DNA from 4 places in the Massilia endophytica genome. Region 1 is predicted to be linked to each of the others. Evidence: predicted binding sites of a transcription regulator. Region 1 holds the regulator's gene; each other region holds the start of a gene.

Evidence for each region. Region 1 encodes sigma-54, which starts transcription at its own class of promoters, with help from an activator protein. Its sites were predicted from a motif close to TGGCANGNAANCTGCTTT; they were not measured.
Region 2: a site for sigma-54 is predicted at 1,177-1,194, ahead of LSQ66_RS00510 (TorF family putative porin). Genes of this name have one in related genera too.
Region 3: a site for sigma-54 is predicted at 1,509-1,526, ahead of LSQ66_RS19075 (CmpA/NrtA family ABC transporter substrate-binding protein). Genes of this name have one in related genera too.
Region 4: a site for sigma-54 is predicted at 1,031-1,048, ahead of LSQ66_RS23430 (TldD/PmbA family protein). Genes of this name have one in related genera too.

What each region holds. Positions count from the first base shown of each region.
Region 1 is NZ_CP088952.1:5,253,899-5,256,098, forward strand. Features, by position in the region: gene lptB (LPS export ABC transporter ATP-binding protein) at 1-270, shown strand, start outside; gene LSQ66_RS24100 (RNA polymerase factor sigma-54) at 275-1,744, shown strand; gene hpf (ribosome hibernation-promoting factor, HPF/YfiA family) at 1,798-2,157, shown strand.
Region 2 is NZ_CP088952.1:101,463-103,662, forward strand. Features, by position in the region: gene LSQ66_RS00495 (BufA1 family periplasmic bufferin-type metallophore) at 1-243, shown strand, start outside; gene LSQ66_RS00500 (DoxX family protein) at 310-768, shown strand; gene LSQ66_RS00505 (accessory factor UbiK family protein) at 803-1,057, opposite strand; gene LSQ66_RS00510 (TorF family putative porin) at 1,276-2,043, shown strand; gene LSQ66_RS00515 (P-II family nitrogen regulator) at 2,057-2,200, shown strand, end outside.
Region 3 is NZ_CP088952.1:4,162,830-4,165,029, forward strand. Features, by position in the region: gene ntrB (nitrate ABC transporter permease) at 1-27, opposite strand, end outside; gene LSQ66_RS19075 (CmpA/NrtA family ABC transporter substrate-binding protein) at 99-1,358, opposite strand; gene LSQ66_RS19080 (ANTAR domain-containing response regulator) at 1,630-2,200, opposite strand, start outside.
Region 4 is NZ_CP088952.1:5,118,418-5,120,617, reverse strand. Features, by position in the region: gene LSQ66_RS23430 (TldD/PmbA family protein) at 1-986, opposite strand, end outside; gene LSQ66_RS23425 (class I SAM-dependent methyltransferase) at 1,213-2,013, shown strand.

The sequences.
Region 1 (2,200 bases):
GCCACCAATCCGCGTTTCGTGCTGCTGGACGAGCCTTTCGCTGGCGTGGACCCGATTGCGGTCATAGAGATTCAACGGATTGTGCGCTTCCTCAAGGAGCGCGGCATTGGCGTACTGATTACCGACCACAATGTGCGCGAAACGCTTGGCATCTGCGATCGCGCCTATATCATTAACCAGGGCAGCGTGCTGGCTTCCGGCCGCCCCGATGACATCATCGCCGACGAATCCGTACGCCGAGTCTATCTCGGCGAGCATTTCCGCATGTAAGGCCATGAAACAATCCCTGCAACTGCGAACGTCGCAGCATCTTGCGTTGACGCCGCAATTGCAGCAGTCCATCCGGCTGCTGCAATTGTCCACGCTTGAGCTGCATCAGGAGCTGGAGCAGCTGCTAACCGAAAACCCCCTGCTCGAACGTCTGGACGACCCGCTGGACCGCAGCGTGCGCCTTCTCGCCGACGGCGCCATCGGCCAGAGCGCGCCGGCGGCCACGCCAGCCGAAGGACCGCCCGGCGAGAACGGGCCGCAGGCCGAGGCCGCGCCTGCGGAAGCCGAACCCTACGAAGGCGACAGCGTGGCCGAGGGCGACAGCGACTGGTCGGGTTCGGGCAGCGGCAAGGCCCCGGACGACGAGGACGCGCGCCCGCAGCTGGAAGCGAGCCACCACAGCCTGCGCGACCATCTGCTGGAGCAGATGCGCGTCACCGTGCAGGAGCCGCGCGACCGGGCGCTGATGGAACTCATCATCGATGCGCTGGACGACAACGGCTATCTTGAAGAAAGCCTCGAGGAAATCCACGCGCGCATTCCGGAAGAGGCGGATGTGGAGCTGGAGGAGCTGCAGACGGCGCTCACGCTGCTGCAAAGCTTCGACCCCGTGGGCGTGGGCGCGCGCAACGCGTCCGAATGCCTCGCCATCCAGATCAGGCGCATGCCGCACATTCCACTGGTCACGCGCCGCATGGCCTTGTGCATCGTGGAAAAACACCTCACCTGGTTCGCCCAGCGCGACTTCAACAAGCTGAAGAAAGCGCTCGATTGCGACGAGGAAGATCTGCGCGAAGCCCAGGCCGTGATCCGCCGCTGCAACCCGCATCCGGGCGCCGCCTTCGCGCAGGATGCGTCAGACTATGTCGTGCCGGACGTGATCGTGAAGAAGGGCCGCAACGGCTGGGTCGTCACGCTGAACAACGACGTGATGCCGCGCCTGCGCGTCAATGCGCTGTATGCCAGTTTGCTCAAGCAGGGCAAGGGCGAAACGCAGATGAATGCGCAGCTGCAGGAGGCCAAGTGGCTCATCAAGAACATGCGCCAGCGGTTTGACACAATTTTGCGCGTTGCACAAGCAATCGTGGAGCGGCAGAAGAACTTTTTCTCGCACGGCGCCGTCGCCATGAGACCCCTTGTGTTGCGCGAAATTGCTGATACACTGGGTTTACACGAGAGTACTATTTCTCGCGTAACAACTCAGAAATACATGCTCACCCCACATGGGATGTTTGAGTTGAAATATTTCTTTGGTAGCCACGTCGCGACTGAAGCTGGGGGTGAAGCTTCCTCGACCGCGATCCGTGCGCTGATTGTGCAATTCACAGGAGCAGAAGACCCGAAAAATCCCTTATCCGACAGTAAGATTGCGGACATGCTAGGAGAACAGGGCATGGTGATTGCGCGACGTACTGTTGCCAAGTATCGCGAAGCCTTGAAGATCCCTCCCGTCAGCCTCCGCAAGTCCTTGTAGTGCATGGGCTCCCCGTGAGCCTTGTAGAGCGACATCATCTTTTAGGAGTGTGTATGAATCTCACCATCAGTGGACATCATCTCGAAGTGACCCCCGCGATTCGCGAATACGTCCAAAACAAGCTGGAGCGCGTGAGACGCCATTTCGATCAAGTGATCGACATTGCTGTCATCCTGAGTGTAGATAACCTCACCGAGAAAGAAAAACGCCAGAAAGCCGAAATCAACCTGCGCATGTCGGGCAAGACCGTGTATGTGGAGAGTTTGGCGCAAGACCTGTATGCCGCGATCGACACCCTGATCGACAAACTGGACCGGCAGGTCATGAAATACAAAGACAAAGTCCAGAACCACAACCATGATGCGATAAAGCATCGCGCCGAGACCTTGGAATCTCCGGCCAGCGCCGCATAAAACAGCGGCATCACCAAACAAGGGCGCACAGGCGCCCTTTTTT
Region 2 (2,200 bases), 240 kb from region 1:
CTGGCATCGGCCCTGGCTGCCGCCTGCGCACTGGGCATGGGCAGCGCCCACGCCGCCGACGACAAGGCCGCCAAGGAGAAGTGCTTCGGCATCTCGAAGGCAGGCATGAACGACTGCGCCAGCACCACCGGCTCGCATTCCTGCGCAGGCCAGTCCAAGAAGGACATGGATCCGAACGAATGGAAGTATGTGGCCAAGGGCAGCTGCGAGAAGATGGGCGGCAAAACCGCTCCGGCCAAGTAATCCGCCTGTCCGGCCTGCGCGGTGTCGCTCGCCCCGCAGGCCGGCTGCTTTCCCCGGGAGTTTCTTATGCAATGGATTCTTGCACTGCACCGCCGCAGCGGCGTGTTCGATGCAGCCCTGGCCGACTGGGGCGGCTCCGCGCTCAGTCTCGCGCTGCGCCTCTACGTGGGCTGGCAGTTCTTCAAGGCAGGGATGGTGAAGCTGGGCGACTGGAGCGCCACCTTGGCCCTGTTCCGTACCGAATACCATGTGCCCGTGCTGCCGCCGGAGCTGGCGGCCGTGATGGGGGCGGGGGGAGAGATTGTGCTGCCCCTGCTGCTGGCCCTGGGGCTGCTGGCGCGGCCCGCTGCGCTGGGGCTGTTCTTCGTGAACGCCATGGCGGTGATTTCCTACCCACAGCTGTTCATGCTGTCCTGCCCCGCCGCGGTCAACGACCACAAATACTGGGGCATGCTGCTGCTGGTGCTGGCCGCTTTCGGCCCGGGACGCCTGTCCCTGGACCACTGGCTGAACCGCCGCCGGTAAACGGGCGAATGGGGGCGCTACGCCCCCTCCGCCATCACTGATCCGCGGCGTTCGCCGCGATCTTCGCTTCCAGTTCCGCCAGGCGGGTTTCCAGCAGCTCCAGGCGGGCGCGCGTCTTGGCCAGGACCTGGGCCTGGATGTCGAATTCCTCCCGCGTCACCAGATCCAGCTTGGCAAAGCCCTGGGTCATCATCGCTTTCACGTTCTTTTCAATGTCCTTGGCCGGCGAGTTGTCGATCGCGTGCTGGATCTTCGATTGCAGGTCCGAGAGAAAGGCGTTCATGTCCATGATGGTGCTCCGTGAGAATGGTTGTGTCATCCGCACCACATTGGTGCGCAAAGGGTGACGAATTGGTGCAAAAGCGGTCACATTCTCCTTATGGCAGCTATCGACCCAGCAACATTTGCTGGCACACATTCTGCTAACCGGATAAGAGACCGGACGATCAAGCTGAATTTTAAACCGCAACCGGAATAAAAGTTCCTCCAAAACCAAAGGAAATCGCCATGAAACAGAAAACCAAGCGCCTGCCCCTCGCCTCCGCAGTTCTTTTTGCTCTGGCAACGATGGCAGGCGGAATGGTGCAAGCCCAGGAAGCGCCTGCGGCCGCCCCGGAAGCCAAGCCGGACAACGAGATCGTCTATAACGTCGCGGTGACCAGCGACTACCGCTTCCGCGGCTATTCCCAGTCCCGCCTGAAGCCGGCGCTGCAGGGCGGCGCCGACTGGGTGAACAACCCCACCGGTTTCTACGCGGGCACCTGGGCCTCCACCATCAAGTGGGTCAAGGACGGCGGCGGCGATGCCAGCATCGAGTGGGATGTGTACGGCGGCAAGCGCGGCGACCTCGGCGGCGGCTTCGGCTACGACGTCGGCGGCCTGGGCTACATCTACCCTTCCAACGACCTGCACCCCAACGCCAATACCTTCGAGCTGTACGGCGCCGTGACCTACGGCGTGGGCTCGCTGAAGTATTCGCACTCGCTGACCAACCTGTTCGGCTTTGCCGACAGCAAGAACAGCAGCTACTGGGACCTGTCCGCCAATCCGGACATGGGCGACGGCTGGGTGGTCAACCTGCATGCGGGCCACCAGACCGTGAAGAACGTCGCCGACGCCAGCTATACCGACTGGAAGATCGGCGTGAGCAAGGACGTGGGCTTTGCCACCGTGTCCCTGGCCTACTTCGACACCAACACCAAGTTCTATGTGGCGCCGAACGGCAAAATCCTGGGGAGATCGGGCGCCGTGCTGACGATCTCGAAAACTTTCTGAACGCGAGGCTAGCATGAAACTCATTACCGCCATCATCAAGCCCTTCAAGCTCGACGAAGTCCGCGAGGCGCTGTCGGCGATCAATGTACAGGGCATCACCGTGACCGAAGTGAAGGGCTTCGGCCGCCAGAAGGGCCACACCGAGCTGTATCGCGGC
Region 3 (2,200 bases), 1.1 Mb from region 1:
GGGCTGCCTGCCGCGCGGCGCAGGCATGGGCTTGGGCTTGGCAGCCGCCGCAGCGGCGGCCACCTCCTTGTTTTCGGATGTATGCGAGGCGCTCATGATCAGGCCTTGATCTTGAAGGAGGCCGCGTAGGCCTTGGGATTCTTGCCGTCCCATACCGTGCCGTCCATGAGCTTCGAGCTGCGCATGGGGCTCTTGGGCAGGGGCGTCTTCGTCATGGCCGCGGCATCCTTGAACAGGTCGATCTGGTTCACGGACTGCGCCACCGCCATATAGTCCGGATCCTCCTTCAGCAGGCCCCAGCGCCGGTGCTGGGTAAGGAACCACATGCCGTCGGACAGGTAGGGGAAGTTGACCGCGCCGTCGTTATAGAACTTCATGTAGTTCGGGTCGTCCCAGGTTTTGCCAAGACCGTTCTGGTAGCGGCCCATGATGCGCTGGTCGATGGCGTCCTTGCTGGTGTTGACGTAGGACTTGTCGGCAATGACTTCGGCCATCCTGTTCTTGTTGATCAGCGAAGCGTCGATCCATTTGCCCGCTTCGAGAATCGCCGCCATCATGGCGCGGCAGGTGTTCGGATACTTCTTCGCGAAATCCAGCGTGCAGCCCAGCACCTTCTCCGGATGGTCGCGCCATATATCCTGGGTGGTGGTGGCCGTGATGCCCACGCCGTCCATGATGGCCCGGTGGCCCCAGGGCTCGCCCACGCAGAAGCCGTCCATATTCCCCACCCGCATATTGGCCACCATCTGCGGCGGCGGCACGGTGATGACTTTCGCATCCTTCATGGGATTGATGCCGTTCGCCGCCAGCCAGTAGTACAGCCACATGGCGTGGGTGCCGGTGGGGAAGGTCTGCGCGAAGGTGTACTCGCGCTGCTCGCCGCGCATCAGCTTCGCTAGGGAAGGGCCATCCACGGCGCCCTTGTCGGACCGTTTCTTCGACAGCGTAATGGCCTGGCCGTTGTTGTTCAGGCCCATGAGAACGGCCATGTCCTTCTTCTGGCCGCCGACGCCCATCTGCACGCCGTACAGGAGGCCATACAGCACATGGGCCGCATCGAGATCGCCGTTCGCGAGCTTGTCGCGCACGCCCGCCCAGGAAGCCTCCTTGCTCAGCACGAACTTCACGCCATATTTCTTGTCCAGGCCCAGGACGGACGCCATCACCACCGACGCGCAGTCGGTGAGCGGAATGAAGCCGATCCTGATTTCTTCCTTCTCCGGCTTGTCCGAGCCCGCAGCCCACGCTCCTCCTGTCGACAGTCCCAACACGCTTCCTCCCGCTACCAATGCTGCGCCATGCAAAATCGTCCTGCGTGTGGCATCGACTTTCTCTCCCTGAAGCTCTTTGAATTCCATGGCATTTCCTCGTTGGACCGGCACGCCGGTCGGCCAAAAAAAAAGCCTGCCCCTCCCTGAGCGAACCCACGGATGGCAGACGTCGTTGTCTGATGCAACCTGCCGCCGTTGGCCGGTAACACCGGGCGCCCGATGGCGCCTGATAGCCTATAAGCAACCGCCGTGCCAATGCAGTTCTCACTATGAGGAAGGGGAAAGGGGGCAGGACAGCGCGCCACGCGGTGGCGCACGGCGGCGCACTGGGATTGTGCACCGCATCATTCTGGACAGCTCAGCCCAGGTAGTCTTCGACGTCCAGGATGCGCTGCGCGACTTCGGAAAGCTTGAGGTTCTTGCTCATGGCCATGCCGCGCAGCTTGCGGTAGGCCTGCTCTTCGCTGCAGTGCTGGCGCTCCATCAGCAGGCCTTTCGCGCGCTCGATCACCTTGCGCTCGGCCAGTTTGCTCTTCGTGTCGGAAAGCTCGTCCAGCAGCTTCTGCTCGCGCCGGAAGCGGGCCAGAGCGACGTTCAGCACCGGCTTGATACGCTCCGCCTGCAGGCCCGCCACGATGTAGGCCGAAACACCTGCCGCCACCGCCGCCTCCATGGTTTCCGTATCCTCGCTCTCGGTGAACATGACGATGGGGCGGCGCTCGTCCCGCGTGGCGATGACGATGTGTTCCAGCACGTCGCGCGCATCGGATTCGGCGTCGACGATGATCATGTCCGGCTGGAGCTTGGCGATGTGCTCGGGCAGGTACATGTCCGCCGGGAGGGAAGCGACGATGTCCAGCCCAGCCTCCAGCAGGCCGATACGCAGGATGCGCCCGCGCTCGGCCTGGGCGCGCAGGGATTCGTCATCC
Region 4 (2,200 bases), 140 kb from region 1:
CTGGTGCCCGCGTAATTGGCCTCGTAGCCGAGAACGCGGTCCAGCTCCGTGGGGTGGCCCACGGATTCATGGATGGTGAGCCACATATGTTCGGGGCTGAGCACCAGGTCGTATTTGCCCGGCTCCACGGATTTGGCGGTGAGCTTGGCCTTGGCCTGCTTGCCTGCGGCGCGCGCATCTTCGATCAGGTCGTAGGACTTGCGGTACAGGGTGGTGACGCCGCCCGCCGCTTTCAGCTTGTCCTCCTTGCGGCCGTCCAGGTATTCGTAGCCCATGCCCACCGGCGTGGACAGGCCGTTCCGCGAGCGGAACTTGCCGCTCGCCTTGTCCACAGCCGTGGCCACGAAAGGCATCCAGAGGCGGTGCAGGTCCTGGTCGATATAGGAGCCGTCCGTCGAGGCGAAGTACTTCTGCTGGTTCACCTGGAAGAGCAGCGACTGCATGAAGGAGGCGCCGCCTTCCATGCCAGCCTTGTTGCCCGCGATGAGCATCTCGGCTTTTTCCTTGATAGGCACCGTGCGCCAGTCCTTGGTGTATGGCGTGTTCCAGGATACTTCGCCGACGCCCGGCGTTGGTGCGAGCTGCACGGTTTCGGACTGCAGCTTGGCATTCGCCTTGGCGATGGCGACCGCCTGGCGCGCGGCGCCAGCCACGCCGTCCGGCGACATGTCGTTGGTGGCCGCGAAGCCGTAAGCGCCGTTGGCGATCACGCGCACGCCCACGCCCGCCGACTCGGTATTGGTGACATTCTCCACGTTCAGGTCGCGCGTGGTGATGAACTGGTTCAGGTAGCGCCCGATGCGCACGTCGCAGTAGCTGGCGCCAGCCTGCGTGGCGGCGCCCATGGCGGTATCGGCCAGCATCTTCTTGAATCTCACGTCGGCGGGCTTGAGCAGTTCCTCGGCGGCGATGGCGCGGCCGAATGGGGGGAGCAGCAGGCCGCCGAGGGCAAGACCGCCGAAATTGAGAAATGCGCGTCGTTCCATATTATCTCCAGGGGTGATGTAAGTACCTGAGCAGCGTGCCGACTAACGCAATTAATGTGCCACAAACGCAAGAGAAAGCAAGCCCGCCAGCGCTGGACGCCGGGGCGGACATGGCTGTCCGCCTGTCCGCAAAGTGTCCGCACGGTGTCCGGTGCGGACACTTGACCGCAACCGTGAGTTACACCATCATCGGGGCGGCATTCCCCCACATCACATGGAGAAGAGCATGAAACGAGTCTTTGCGGCCGCCCTGCTGGCCTGCAGTTTTTCCGGCGCGGCCCTGGCCGACGAGGCGCTGAAGGCAGCCATCGCAGGCAGCCAGCGCACACCGGAGAACGTGAAGCGCGACGTGTACCGCCACCCCTACGAGACCCTGACTTTCTTCGGCATCCGCCCCAATATGACGGTGGTGGAGCTGTCGCCGGGCGGCGGCTGGTATACGGAGATCCTGGGCCCCTACCTGAAGGAGCAGGGCAAGCTGATTGCTGCCGGGAATACGCCGGGTTCGAGCAACGAGAACGTGCGCCGCGGCGCGGTACGTTTCCAGCAGAAGCTCGACGCCAACCCCGCCTTTTCCAAGGTGCAGCTGGGCGCCTTCGAACCCGCGGCAGGCGTCTACAGCTACGCGCCGCGCGGCAGCGCAGACATGGTGCTCACCTTCCGCAACATCCATAACTGGACCGAGACCGGCGAAGCGAACATGAAGAAGCTCTTTGCCAGCGTGTACGACTCGCTGAAGCCGGGCGGCGTGTTCGGGGTGGTGGAGCACCGCCTGCCCGCCTCGCGCCCAGCGGAGCCGGATTCGGGCTATGTGCACGAGGCTTACGTGGTGAAGCTGGCGGAGAGCGTGGGTTTCAAACTGGCCGGCAAGTCGGAGGTGAACGCCAACCCGAAGGATACGGCGGATCACAAGGGAGGCGTGTGGGCGCTGCCGCCGACCTACACGAACAAGGATACCGACCGCGCCAAGTACCAGGCGATCGGCGAAAGCGACCGCATGACGCTGAAGTTCGTAAAACCGAAGTAAGAAGCAAAAGGCCGGGAATGAATCCCGGCCTTTTTTTCAGTCCCGCGTCTGGAGGCGGCTCATGAAAGCCGCGAAGGCCAGCACGCCGAGAGCGAGAGAACCGCAGACAGCGGCAATGGACAGGAGCAGCTCAGTCATTCAGGGAATCCGATATTTTTGACAACGGACGCCATTATGCTGCAATTGC